2 regions of the Pseudarthrobacter sp. W1I19 genome follow, and region 1 is predicted to be linked to the other one. Evidence: riboswitches for the same ligand, from Rfam matches in the RefSeq annotation. Region 1 holds a riboswitch; the other holds the start of a gene.
What was found. A riboswitch is a leader RNA that binds a small molecule or an ion and turns the genes downstream of it on or off. The one in region 1 is predicted to bind S-adenosylmethionine.

Region 1 (7,096 bases):
CTCGAACTGCAACCCGGGCACGTCCTACACCAGCTCCATGGCCTTTTGCGTGACAACGGCGGTGCTGCAGATGCATCTGAGCGTCCATGAAGCCGTGCGGGCTGCAACCTACGGCGGGGCTCTCGCGCTAGGGAAGGACAAGGGGAACGACGTCGACGGCGAACGGGCGGTGGGTTCCATCGCCGTCGGACATCGGGCTGACCTCCACCTGCTGAACGCGCCGTCCGCGACGCACCTCGCGTACCGCCCGGGCATGCCGCTGACGTACGCTGTATGGCGGGCTGGAGCTCGGGCTCGCTGACCTTTTCCTCCGATGTGACGTTAGATGATCATTTGGGTTCTGTTATGATCAGGAAACGTCATCGAAGCTGGTGGCGGGAGTATCTGGAGGCACTTGCATGACCCGCACCGACCGTCTGACGGCAATCCTCGACCTCCTCGCCAAGACCGGCCAAGTTGAGGTCGATGAGATCGTCAGCACCCTCCACGTCTCGCCTGCCACTGCCCGGCGCGACCTGGACAGCCTGGCCAAGCGCCGGCTGCTCACACGTACCCGGGGCGGGGCCACAACGGGTGCCCTTGCCTACGACCTCCCCGGCCGGTACAACCGGGATGATCACGCCGAGGCCAAGCAGCAGATCGCCCAGGCCGCGTCCGACCTCATAGCTCCCGGCGCCGTTATTGGCCTGTGCGGCGGCACCACCAGCACTGTGCTGGCACAGATCCTGGCCACCCGGGAAGATCTCAACGCGCCCTCCAACCAGCCCACCCTGACGGTGGTCACAAACGCCATCAACATCGCAGGGCAGTTGGCCGTGCGGCCCAATATCAAGGTCATGGTTACCGGCGGGATCCTGAACCCGAGGTCCTACGAACTGGTGGGCCCCTACACGGACATCATTATGCAGAAGGTGGTGCTGGACATCGCCTTCATCGGTGTCAACGGCATCGATCCCGAGGTAGGGCCAACCAACACGGGGGAGGGCGAGGCATCGGTCAACGCCCTGCTGGCCAGCCGCGCGCGCGTTTCCTACGTGCTGGCTGACTCCTCCAAGGTTGGCGTGCGTGCCTTCGCCACCATGGACGGGTACAACTTCACCCGCCTGATCACGGACTCGGGCATCTCGGCGCGGGACAAGGCGGCATTCGAGGCCAAGGGCACGGAAGTGATTGTGGCCGGCAGCTGACCGCGGGGCCGGCCCCGGCGCCAGGTTAGGCGTCCGGCCCCAGTAACCACGCTGCCGGATGCCAGAGGGCAATCAGGGCTGATCCAGAAACTGCAGGCAAGATAGGTACATGCTGGTTCCCTCCCGCCGTCGCCTGCGGATCGAAGTCTGGATTGTCTTAGGCCTGTCCCTGGGGCAGTCTGCCGTGTACTCCGTGGTGCAGCTTCTGGACAAGATGACCCGGGCGCCGCTGGCGGAAGGCACCTCCACCCTGAACCGCTCCCAGAGCACCCGGGAGTATTTCGACCTCACCTACCAGCTGCTGGACATCATTTTCGCGCTTGTGCCGGTGCTGCTGGTGATCTACTTCCTCACCGACCAGCGGCACGCTGCGGCAGGCGACGGCGGCAACCCTGGTTCCGCATTCCGCAAGCTGGGCTTCAACTTCGCGCGCCCGGGCCGGGACCTGCTCCAGGGGCTGGGACTGGCGGCGCTGATCGGCATCCCGTCCCTTGGCCTGTACGCGGCGGGAAGGGCGCTGGGAATCACCACCGCGATCATTCCCAGTGCGCTGGACGCCTACTGGTGGACAGTCCCGGTGCTGATTCTGTCCGCCATCCGTCATGCCGTGGTGGAGGAAGTCATTGTGGTGGGGTATCTGATGGACCGGTTTGGGAAGTTCGGCTGGAGCGTGCCGCTCGCCATTCTGGTGAGCTCGCTTCTGCGCGGCAGTTACCACCTGTACCAGGGGTTCGGACCATTTATCGGCAATTTTGTGATGGGGGTGGTCTTCGCGTGGCTGTATACCCGGACGCGGCGGGTGATGCCGCTGGTGATCGCCCATGCACTCCTGGACATCGTGGCCTTTGTTGGCTTCAGCCTCTTTGGCAGGGCGGTCGGGCTGGGCTAAGGCAGGCAAGCTGACCCAGCCCAAGCTGACGCAGCCAGGTTGATGCGGCCGAATTGCAGCCAAGCTGACGCGCCCAAGCTGACCCGCCCTAGCTGGCACAGCAAGCGCTCGGTCGACGGCAGTTCATCCGTGTCGGAGTGATTCACCCGTCCAGCACCGAACGCCTGGCATGCGTCATCTGCGGGTCACCGGGCGGCACTCTTAGATTCCGGGTTCGCTAAGAGCGGCCGTGGAGGAACCGTATGATGCTGCCTTCTCCTGTGGAGGGACCGTAGACAAAATCAGGTGGCAGGCAGGTCGGATTGAGGCGAGCGGGTTGCGGTTGTCCTGGCTTCAGTTGTTGTGGCCAGTTGGGTGGTTCCCAGTCCTGGTGTTCGCTTTTGTAGTGCCTGCCGGTAGGTGAGGTCCAGCCGGGTGGTTCGGTTTTGGTAGCCGGGGTGGGTTTCCAGCCGCTGGTGTGGCGGAGTTTGTGGTGTTTCGGGCAGGGTTGTCCCAGGTTCGATACCCCGGTGCTGCCGCCCTGATGCCACGCGAGGATATGGTCGGCCTCGTTGTCCAGGGATGGGTTGTTGCAGCCGGGGAACGGGCATTTACCGTCCCGCAACCTGAGCCAGTTCCGCATCGCCTTGCTCACCCGGTAGCTGGTCCGGCCAATCTCCAACGGTGCCCCGTCCCGCGGATCTACCAGCACACGATAGAACGAACCGGCACCTTCAGCGACGAGCCGCCGGGCCATTGACGGCGGGATCGGGCCGTAGCCGTCCAGCATTGCCGGTTCGTCGGTCAGGCCCATCAGGGTGAGCACGGGGACGGTGACCAGAACCTGCGCATGGATCGGTGATCGCTGGCCGGAGGCTGGTCCTGGACCTGTTCCACCCCCGCCACCAACACCGCCGCCCGTCAGTCCACCGCCAGGGCTGCCAGCCACGCCGTTCCCGTTGTCGCCGGGAGTACCGCTGCCGTGCAGGCCATCCATTCTTTCGGTGCTGTTACCGTTGCTGCCGCCTGCATGGGCGAACCCGGTGTGGTTGCCGCTGCCAAGGATCGCATCGGTAAAGGTGTCGGCCTTCAACTGGGTGAGGGTGCGGGTCTCGCCGGGTCCTTGCATTCCGCGGGCGAGGGCGGTGAGCCGGTTCCAGCCCGCCATCGCCTGGTCCGCGGGCAGGCAGGCGGACAGCCAGGCCATCCCGTCGCGGTCTGGCCGGTATTCCACCCGCCGGTCCGCCACACCCTTGACGTGGCGCTTCTCCATGGATTCGGGGTGGTGGCGTTCCCGCCAGTTCTTGGCCTTATGGCGGAACCGGTAGGCGGGCAGCTCCCCGATGGGGGCGGCCGTAGGTGGCCGGGGCACGTCCGGGTCCAGGAAGTGTGCCTCGAGTGCGGCGGCGCCGGCGGGGTCAAGGCCGGCGGTTTCCTCCACCACGACCATGGCATGCTGCCAGGAGATCGTCCCGGCCTGCAAGGCCGACAACGTCAGCGGCCGTTCCTTCGTTATGGCGTGGGACGCGGCCGGGAATGCACCGGCTGCCCGGGAACCGAGAGCCAGGAGGGCGCCGATTTCCGCGGCGACAGCCATCTCCTGCGCCTGCACCGGCACGGCCGGCCCCGCAATGGCGTGGGCAGTGTCCGCATACGTGACGGCAGCCCGGGCCTTCAAACCAGCGATCCCGGCGTCCGCCACCCGTGCCCTGGCAAGAATGTCCAGGCACCCATCCGCCAGCCCGGCTAACGGATCAGCATCCGCGAACGGCTCCGAACCACACCCCTCCGCCTCCGCGTTGAGCACAACAAGGGCGGCCTTGATGTCCTCAAATGCCTTCACCACCGCCGCCTTCCCCATAAACCCATCATGACAACGGGGTCTGACATTTTGGGAGCGCCAAGTTTCGGTTCCTGGGAGAACTATGAAAAGTTTCTTGCACGTCCGACCAAAGGGAGCCGATCGAAAACGCGCATCGCAGCGGGTAGGAGCTCCCACACCCGGCACCCCCGTACGAATTAAGATGACCGGAAACTATGTGAAGGCGCTGGGGTCATTTGTGTAGCTTGAGTCAGAGCGACGACGGAGCAGCAAGCGGCAAATGGCGCCGGTGCCGTAGCGCACCAGTCCCGCCGGCGCCGGTGCCGTAGGGCAGCAGCCCCACTCGCCACTGGAGCATTCCAGCAGAAGGTGTGAGCAACGGGAGGCAGAAAATGAATTCGGCCGCCATCAACTGGTGACGCCGTTGTCACCGGCTGATGGCGGCCGAAGTTTGGGAGGACAGGGTACCCAGGCAATAGCCCGGGCGCACCACTGCGATGACCGCGCGCGGCGGCCCGGGCATCGGATGGAACGTCAGATGGTGACTGCTCCGGTGGCGGTTTCGAAAGTGACGGACAGGATGCCGGGCGTCCCGTGCGGTGCCACCCACTCAACGGCCACGTCTTCGAGGGGCTTTTCCACCGGCTCGCCCAGCCACTCGGTGACCCGTGCAGCCGAGCCGGCGATGGTGAGGCAGCTCATCTTGACGTTGCTCTCGTACGCGTTGGACGGGTGCAGGGATGGATCGCCCTCCCACTTGAGCATGTAGGGAACCTGGGGGTCGGCGATCAGACCGAGGATGCCAATCTGCTTCCAGACCAGTTCGCGGCCGTCAGGGAACTTGCGGTTGCCGTTGACGGCAGAGCGTCCCAGCCGCTCTTCGAACCGGGCGAGGTCGTCCACTTCGACGCACCAGCCCATCCAGCCGCCGCCCGCAGCAGACCGGGCACGCACTGCCTGTCCAAACGGCGCCTTGTCCGAAGCGGGGTGGTCCAGGACCTCCACGACTTCGAGGTATTTGTGCCCGGCGAGGGGGATGATCATGTTTCGGGTGCCGAACCGGGGGTGTACCCCGCCCTTCACTGCCTCGACGCCGAGGGCAGAAGAAATACGTTCGGTGGTGGCCGCCAGGCCATCGTGTTCACAGGCGTAAGAGACGTGATCCATGCGCATGCCATCATCTTGGCACTTTGTGATCGGGCTCTCAGCTAAGGGTACCCTTACTGGGATTTCCGCTGGTCAAGCCTCATAAATTCGTACCAGCGCGCGTAAAGATGTTCAGGACCATGTTCGTCACAATGCTGTCGGGCGCACTCTGCGTGTTCCTACACTGGGCTCAGGTCATGAGTGCCAGCATCAAGCCCCGGCTCGCTGGCCGGCAACCCTCCAACCGCGGTGGGGTGCCCCGGGTGAGGACCTGGCTGTCCGGCAAGAGGCCGGATAGCAAGCGCGGCCCGCAGTGCTTCGAGCATGCCGGGCCCATGTCAAAGGAGCCTTGAATTGTCCAACGGATGGTCCTTCGAAACCCGCCAGATCCACATCGGCCAGGAACCGGACAGCGCCACCGGCGCCCGCGCCCTCCCCATCTACCAGACCACGTCCTTTGTGTTCCCGAGCGCGGAAAGTGCGGCCAACCGCTTCGCCCTGGCCGAACTGGCTCCCATCTACACCAGGATCGGCAATCCCACACAGGAGGCCGTGGAACAGCGGATCGCCAGCCTTGAGGGCGGCCTGGGAGCCCTGCTGCTCAGCTCCGGGCAGGCCGCAGAAACATTCGCCATCCTGAACATCGCCGAAGCCGGAGACCACATCGTGGCCAGCCCCAGCCTCTACGGCGGCACCTACAACCTCTTCGCGCATACGCTGAAGAAGTTCGGCATCTCGGTCACCTTTGTGGCGGACCCGGACAACCTGGACCAGTGGCGCGACGCGGTGCAGCCCAACACCAAACTCTTCTTCGGTGAGGTGGTTTCCAACCCGCGGCAGGACGTCCTGGACATTGAAGGCGTGTCCCAGGTTGCACACGAGGCCGGCGTGCCCCTCATCGTGGACAACACCTTGTCCACCCCGTACCTGATCCGCCCGCTCGAATGGGGCGCGGACATCGTGGTGCACTCGGCCACCAAGTACCTGGGCGGCCATGGGTCCGCCATTGCCGGAGTGATTGTGGACTCGGGGAAGTTCGATTTTGGTAATGACCCGGAGAAGTTCCCTGGTTTCAACACCCCGGACCCCACCTACAACGGGCTGGTCTACGCCCGCGACCTCGGCGCCGATGGAGCGCTGGGCGCCAACCTGTCCTACATCCTCAAGGCCCGGGTCCAGCTCCTGCGCGACCTGGGCTCGGCGGTGTCGCCCTTCAACGCGTTCCTGATCGCCCAGGGACTTGAGACCCTGAGCCTGCGGGTGGAACGGCACGTGGCCAATGCCACCGAAGTGGCGCGCTGGCTGGAAGGAAGGGACGACGTCAAATCCGTCGCCTACGCGGGCCTGCCCTCCAGCCCCTGGTACGAGCGGGGCCGCAAGTACGGACCCAAGGGGACCGGGGCCATCGTCTCGTTCAATCTGGCCGGCGGGGCCGAGGCGGGCAAGCGCTTCGTGGACGCCCTGGAACTGCACTCCCATGTTGCCAACATCGGCGACGTCCGCTCCCTGGTGATCCATCCGGCGTCGACCACCCACAGCCAGCTCTCGCCGGAACAGCAGGAAGTAGCCGGCGTCACCCCCGGCCTGGTTCGGCTTTCCGTGGGAATCGAGCATATCGATGACATCCTCGCTGACCTCGAAGCCGGCTTCCGTGCCGCCAAGGAGGCCAGCGGCGCCTGACCACGGGCACCAGCGTCGCCTGATGAGGGGCACCAGCGGCAAGCCGGGAAGTCACAACCAGTCACACTCTTGGCGGCAGGCGGGGGCTGTTTCGTACACTCAATGCAGGTCATGAGTGCCAGTGACAGCCCCGGCTTGCTGGCCGGCAACCCTCCTTCCGCGGTGGGGTGCCCCGGGTGAAGACCTGGCCTGCCGGTCAGACGACGGCAGGCAAGCGCGTAGAAGAGGTCTTGCCATGACGGTTACCGTCACCCGTACCACCGTTCCCGAACACGGGATTGTCCGCTATGCCTCCATTGGCGATCTAAAGCTGGAAGCCGGCGGCTACCTGCCGGATGTCACCTTGGCCTACGAAACCTGGGGCACGCTCAACGCGGACGGCAGCAACGCTGT
Region 2 (7,096 bases), 1.4 Mb from region 1:
GGTCATCGACGCCAGTGCCTCGTCGCAGTTTGTCTCGGCCCTGTTGCTGGTAGGCGCAAGGTTCACCGAGGGGCTGCACCTGGAGCACGTCGGCAAACCGGTGCCCAGCCTGGACCACATCAACATGACAGTTGCCGTCCTGCGCGGCGCCGGGGTTGTGGTTGACGATTCTGTCCCGAACCACTGGGTTGTTGCTCCCGGGCCTATCCGCGCCTTCGACCAGCAGATCGAGCAGGACCTGTCCAACGCCGGCCCGTTCCTTGCCGCCGCACTGGCCTCCGGCGGGACCGTCCGGATTCCGGGCTGGCCGGAACAGACGCAGCAGGTAGGGGATCTGTGGCGCAGCATCCTGGCCGAGATGGGTGCCGATGTCAGCCTGCGTGATGGTGTCCTCACCGTCACAGGCGGAGCGGAAATCAAGGGTGCCAATTTCGCGGACACCAGTGAACTGGCGCCTACGGTCGCCGCGCTCTGCGCACTGGCCACCACCCCCTCCCGGCTCACCGGCATCGCACACCTGCGCGGACACGAGACGGACCGGCTGGCAGCCCTCGTTACCGAAATCAACCGCCTGGGCGGCGACGCCGAGGAGACCAGCGACGGCCTGGTGATCCGGCCCGCGAAGCTGCATGCCGGCGTCGTACAAAGTTACGCGGACCACCGCATGGCCACGGCCGGAGCCATCCTTGGCCTGGCCGTGGAGGGCGTCCAGGTGGAGGACATCGCCACCACCGCCAAGACGATGCCCGATTTCCCCCGGCTGTGGGCGGACATGCTGGCCCAGACCGGTGTTTCCAGTGCAGTGTCGGAAGGTTCAGCCGGTGGCGCGGAGCACTGACTCCTGGGACGAGTCGGATGTCCGCATCCGGCCCAGCAAAAAAGGCTCAAGGCCCCGCACCAAGGACCGGCCCAGCCATGACGACGCCGTCACCGGCCGTATCGTCACCGTTGACCGCGGACGGTACACGGCAGTGGTGGGCGAGGACTCCGGCAACGAACGTGTTGTCATCGCCGCCCGGGCACGCGAGCTGCGCCGCAACCCGGTGGTGGCGGGCGACTTCGTGTCGCTGGTGGGAGACGTTTCCGGCGACCCCAACACCTTGGCCCGGCTGGTGAAAATCCAGGACCGCAAAACCCTCCTTCGGCGCAGCGCCGATGATACCGATCCCGTGGAACGGGCCGTCGTGGCCAATGCGGACCAGCTGGTGATTGTGGTGGCCGCGGCCAACCCGGAGCCGCGCACCGGCTTCATCGACCGCGCCCTGGTGGCTGCGTACGACGCCGGGATCGAGCCGATCCTGCTGGTCACCAAGGCGGACGTCAAGGATCCGGCGGAGCTGTTATCCAACTACACGCACCTGGACTTCCCGGTCATTATCAGCCGGACGGCGGACTCCGCGGCGTCCGGTATCGACGCCCGCTCCGATGACGGGCTGTCGGCCCGGCTGGACATCAACGCGGTGGCAGAGCTGCGCGGTTACCTGGACGGAAAAGTCACCGTCATGCTGGGGCATTCGGGCGTGGGCAAATCAACCATGGTGAACGCACTGACCGGGGCCGAGCGTGCCACCGGCGGGGTAAACGCCGTGACGGGCCGCGGCCGCCACACGTCGTCGTCAGCCCTGGCGCTGAGGTTATCGGACGCGCCGCCGGGCAGCTGGATCATCGACACCCCGGGCATCCGCTCCTTCGGCCTGGCCCACGTGGACCCGGACCGGATCCTGCGTTCCTTCCCGGACCTCTACCCCGGCATTGAGGACTGCGAGCGGGGCTGCAAGCACACTGCCATGGCTGTGAACTGCGGCCTGGATGCCTGGGTGGCAGGCGGCCATGCCGGGGCCACGGGTGTTGCCCGGCTGGCCTCCCTGCGCAGGCTCCTCGGCACCGATCCCCGCATGGAGGCCCAGGAGGCCAAGGAGCTTGGCAGCGTCAACTGACAGGGCCGATCTCCCAGCAGAACCGCGCGCAGACGGTAGTTTGGAACCATGATCCAACCCGCTTCAAGCTACAACGATGACCTGCGCCTGGCCCATGTGCTGGCCGACTCCGTGGATGACCAGACCATGGGCCGCTTCAAGGCCCTGGACCTCCAGGTGGAGACCAAGCCTGACCTGACGCCGGTCACGGACGCGGACAAGGCCGCCGAAGAAGCCATCCGCGGCCAGTTATCCCGTTCCCGCCCGCGCGACGCCGTGCTGGGTGAGGAGTTCGGCAGCACAGGGCACGGCTCACGCCGCTGGATCATTGATCCCATTGACGGCACCAAGAACTTTGTCCGCGGCGTCCCGGTCTGGGCCACCCTGATCGCCCTGGTGGATGAAGGCGAACCGGTGGTAGGTGTGGTCAGCGCACCGGCCCTGGGCAAACGCTGGTGGGCGGCCAAGGGGATGGGCGCGTACATGGGCCGTTCCCTCGCTGCGGCCACGCGGCTTCGCGTCTCGAACGTCTCCAGGCTCTCCGACGCCTCCCTTTCCTATTCCAGCCTGGGAGGCTGGAAGGAACGCGGCAACCTGGAGAACTTTTTGGGCCTCACCGAGGATGTGTGGCGGACCAGGGCGTTCGGCGACTTCTGGTCCTACTGCATGGTGGCCGAGGGCTCTGTGGACATCGCCTGCGAACCTGAACTGAACCTTTATGACATGGCCGCGCTAGTACCGATCGTGGTGGAAGCCGGCGGGCGCTTCACCTCCCTGGAAGGGGAAGACGGGCCCTTCGGCGGCAACGCCCTGGCCACCAACTCCATCCTGCACTCGGAGGTACTCCGCAGGTTGAACCCGGAGCTGGACGACCTCCTGTAACAGAAGACCATCGAAGAATCAGCGGCGGGCGCCTCCTTGGGGAGGTGCCCGCCGTCGTTTCTTCGGCAAAAGAAGCTCTTTCCGGCCGCGCGTAACAAAGCGCTTAACAATCGTCCCGACTTAAAACCTCCCAACCCGATGTTCTACGCTCTTAACCAGGTCACGAGTGCCAGCGCGAAACCCCGGTTTGCTGGCCGGCAACCCTCCAACCGCGGTGGGGTGCCCCGGGTGACGACCAGGCCGGTCCGGAGCGGATGCGGCAAGCGCGGATTCCCGGGAGCGGGAGTCCTTTTGAAGTGAGGTCTTTCGTGACAACTGCCACCGTCTCCCCCAACGCAACGTTCGAAGCTGCCGGATCTGAAACAGCACAGGCCGGAACCACCTTTGATGCCCGCCGCGCCGCTGCCGGCCCTCCGCTCGCTGCCGTCACCGGCGCAGAAATCCAGGCGCCGCTGATCCACGGCGGCCACATCCGCTACGCCAACCTTGACTATGGGGCCTCGGCTCCGGCCCTCTCCGTGGTCTCGGCGTACCTCAACGAGATCCTGCCGTTCTATGCCAGCGTCCACCGCGGCGCCGGTTATGCATCACAGATCAGCACCTCCGTCTACGAAAACGCGCGAAACATCGTCCGCGACTTCGTGGGCGGCCGCCCGGATGACTCCGTAATCTTCACGCGGAACACCACGGATTCGCTGAACCTGCTGGCCGGCTGCCTGCCAGAAACAGACGGACGGCCTGACGGCGACGTCCTCTACCTGGACATCGAGCACCACGCCAACCTGCTGCCGTGGCAGGGCGTCCCGCACCGCAGCATCGTTGCCGCCGACACCATCGCCGGCACCATCGACGCCGTCCGCGCGGAGCTGGAGCAGGGCGGCGTGAGCCTGCTCGCCGTCACCGGCGCGTCCAATGTCACCGGCGAGATCCTTCCCGTCCGGGCCCTGGCTGCGCTTGCCCATGACCACGGCGCACGGATCGTGGTGGACGCCGCCCAGCTGGCACCGCACCGCCGCGTGGACATTGCAGCGGACGGCATCGACTACCTCGCCTTTTCCGGCCACAAGCTGTACGCACCGTTCGGCGCCGGCGTGCTGGTGGGCCCGACCGACTGGCTGGATGCCGGAACGCCGCACCTTGCCGGGGGCGGCGCCGTCAAGGAAGCAAGGCTCGACGGCGTCAGCTGGGCCACCGGCCCGGCCCGCCATGAGGGCGGCTCCCCTAACGTCCTGGGCGCCGCCACGCTGGCGCGCGCAACCCAGGTGATCGCCGGGCTCGACCAGGAACAGTGGCATGCGCACGAAGCGGCCATCCGCTCTTTCCTGGTGGAAGGCCTGCAGCAGATCGACGGCGTCACCGTCCACCAGATTTTCAAGGATACCAACCCGGATACGGACACCATCGGCGTGGTCAACTTCTCGGTGGAAGGCTACGACGCTGGCCTGGTGGCCGCCTACCTGTCCGCCGAACACGGCGTGGGCCTGCGCGACGGACGTTTTTGCGCCCACCCGCTGTTGAAGCGCCTGGGTTTGCCCTCCGGCTCCCTGCGCGCCAGCTTCGGCGTCGGCTCCCGCCTGGAAGACGCCGAACGCCTCCTTGCCGGCATCGCGGCGCTGCGTAACGACGGGCTGGGCTGGGACTACGTGGTGGACGCCGGACGTTGGGTTCCCGCAAACGACACGCGGACCTACCCGCACTGGGCTCCCAACACCCCCGGGACCGCGGGTGCCGCTCCCTGCATCGACGACTAAGCACTTGCGGTAAATTCGGAGGATACCCAAAGGGCATCAATCGAAGGAGGGCCACAGGTGGTACGGGGTGGCCCCAAACTTGACCACGGACGGCGGCGGGAGCTCGGCCAGAGCTTCCAGGACGGCGGCAGGCACTACCAGCAGGTCCGGCCGGGTTACCCGGAAGAATCCGCACAATGGCTGGTCCCCGCTGGAGCCCGCGATGCCCTTGACGCCGGGGCCGGTACCGGGAAGTTCACCGAACTCCTACTCGGCATGGGCCTGTCAGTCACCGCCGTGGACCCTTCCGAGGACATGCTCGAACAGTTGCGGGCGCACTATCCTGACGTCACAGCTGTCCGGGCCACCGCGGAGGCGACTGGACTGCCCGCGGCAGCGTTCGACGTCGTCAGCGTTGCCCAGGCCTGGCACTGGTGCGATGCCCTCGCGGCCAGCACCGAACTGGCACGCGTCCTGCGTCCGCACGGAACCCTGGGCCTGATCTGGAACCAGCTGGACACCTCGGTTCCCTGGGTTCACCGGCTTTCGCGGATCATGCATGCCGGAGACGTTTACAAGCCGGATTTCCGGCCGCAGGTGGGGCCGGAGTTCCGCGGTCTTGAGGGCCACGTAACGCATTGGCAGGACAGTGTCACCACTATCGACCTCGTGGAGCTGACGAAGTCGCGGAGCTATTACCTGCGGGCCGGTGAGACCACCCGCGCAAAAGTGCTGGCCAACCTCGACTGGTATCTGCACCAGCACTTGGGCCACAGCCTGGATGAAGAGCTCGAACTGCCCTATCTCACGCTCACCTGGCGGGCCAGCAAAGCATAACCGCCGGCGGTGAACGGGTAGGCTTGGTGCTGTGAAGACCAGCGCGCCCTCCTCCTCCATCGAGGATTACGTCAAGGTCATCTACTCGTTCACCGAATGGCAGGACAAGCCCATCACGTCCTCCCAGCTGGCCCAGCGCCTCGGGGTGGCCAACTCTTCGGTATCCGAAATGGTGCGCAAGCTGAAGGACCAGGGGCTGGTGGACCACAAACCCTACAGCGCCATCACCCTCACGGACCAGGGTGTCCGGCTGGCGCTTGCCATGGTGCGCCGCCACCGCCTGATCGAGACCTACCTGGTCCAGCAGCTGGGCTACAAGTGGGACGAGGTCCACGACGAAGCCGAACTGCTGGAGCACGCCGTCTCTGACACCTTCATTGAGCGTGTGGCAGCCATACTCGGTGACCCGCAGCGCGATCCCCATGGGGACCCGATCCCCACCGCCGAAGGCACAGTCCGGATGCCCCGCGCACACCTGCTGGGTGAGCTGGACCAGGGGCACACCGGCAGGATCACCCGCATCAGCGACGAAAACCCGGACCTGCTCCGCTACCTCTCCGCCGAGGAAATAGACCTCGACGCCGAAGTGGAGGTGGTGGGCCGCAAGCCGTTCGGCGGGGCGCTGGTGGTGCGAATCCGGAACTCGGGCAGGACCAGGGACTATGACCTGGCCGACGAAATTACCTCCGCACTGTGGGTGCACAGCGACCATCCCCACCCCGGCTGCCTGCTCGGGGACCCCTGAGTGAAGCCTGGCGGCGTGCCGGCGGCGGGTGCCTGGTTTGCTGTTGCTGTTGGGGGCCTGATCGGTACTGAGCTCCGCTTTGGGCTGGGACTTCTCTTTCCGGATCTTCCGGGGTCGGTGCCGTGGGCCACGCTGTGGATCAACGTTGGTGGAAGCTTTGTTCTGGCGTTGCTGACCACGGTGTGGATGGCCCGGCCGCACACCGCGTTCTGGCTTCGCGCCGGCCTGGGCCCGGGCCTCCTGGGATCGTTCACCACGTTCTCGGCGGTGGTGTTCGCGGTGGACCAGCTGGCCCGCGCGGGCTCCCACTTTACGTGGATTGCCTACCTGGTGCTGTCACTGGTGCTGGGGCTGGCAGCGGCCGGTACGGGGTGGCGGTCCGGAAAGGTTGTGGCGGGCTGGCTGGACGGGCGCGACGGCGGCCGGGTGAGTGGGCGGCCATGATGACTGCTGCCCTCGTAGGGGTGTTTGGGGTTGCCGGTGCGCTGCTCCGTTTTGGTGTGGACAGCTGGTTCGCGCACCACACGGCATTCCGGGCTGCCCGCGGGCTTGAAACGCATGGCTCGCGACCCCCCGGCGCTGGTGCCCGCGGCCCCGGGCGCAGGGAGCGGCTGCACTGGCCGTGGGCCACGCTCCTGGTGAACGTCGTGGGGTGCTTCATCATCGGCGCCGCCCATGCGGTCACCCTCAAGCTGGGGCTGGCCCCGGAATGGCAGCCCGCACTTGCCACCGGACTGGCAGGCGGCCTCACCACCTTCAGTTCCTGGACCACGGCAACTGTCCGCCTGCTGACAGAAGCACGGTTCGGTGCCGCGGCGTTGAACCTGGCCGGCAATCTGGTTCTTGGTTTTGGCGCGGCCGCTGCAGGGTTGGCCCTCGCTTCTTGAGCTGCGGAAGCCGATTTGGCGGGCTCCCGTATCGTGGATGGTGATGATTAGCAGACGTGACGCGGCCATTGCCCTGGATGTACCGATGGAAATGGCTCA

Region 2: another riboswitch for S-adenosylmethionine. It lies ahead of QF038_RS06900 (aminotransferase class V-fold PLP-dependent enzyme); the one in region 1 lies ahead of QF038_RS13735 (bifunctional o-acetylhomoserine/o-acetylserine sulfhydrylase).

The regions. Positions count from the first base shown of each region.
Region 1 is NZ_JAUSZR010000001.1:2,919,913-2,927,008, reverse strand. It holds gene hutI (imidazolonepropionase) at 1-301, shown strand, start outside; gene QF038_RS13755 (DeoR/GlpR family DNA-binding transcription regulator) at 399-1,187, shown strand; gene QF038_RS13750 (CPBP family intramembrane glutamic endopeptidase) at 1,297-2,076, shown strand; gene QF038_RS13745 (HNH endonuclease signature motif containing protein) at 2,294-3,916, opposite strand; gene QF038_RS13740 (VOC family protein) at 4,412-5,050, opposite strand; SAM riboswitch class IV at 5,217-5,333, shown strand; gene QF038_RS13735 (bifunctional o-acetylhomoserine/o-acetylserine sulfhydrylase) at 5,378-6,703, shown strand; SAM riboswitch class IV at 6,811-6,926, shown strand; gene QF038_RS13730 (homoserine O-acetyltransferase) at 6,939-7,096, shown strand, end outside.
Region 2 is NZ_JAUSZR010000001.1:1,474,274-1,481,369, reverse strand. It holds gene aroA (3-phosphoshikimate 1-carboxyvinyltransferase) at 1-838, shown strand, start outside; gene QF038_RS06910 (ribosome small subunit-dependent GTPase A) at 822-1,937, shown strand; gene hisN (histidinol-phosphatase) at 1,986-2,798, shown strand; SAM riboswitch class IV at 2,957-3,070, shown strand; gene QF038_RS06900 (aminotransferase class V-fold PLP-dependent enzyme) at 3,107-4,549, shown strand; gene QF038_RS06895 (class I SAM-dependent methyltransferase) at 4,607-5,365, shown strand; gene QF038_RS06890 (metal-dependent transcriptional regulator) at 5,397-6,110, shown strand; gene QF038_RS06885 (CrcB family protein) at 6,111-6,554, shown strand; gene QF038_RS06880 (CrcB family protein) at 6,551-6,997, shown strand; gene QF038_RS06875 (hypothetical protein) at 7,041-7,096, shown strand, end outside.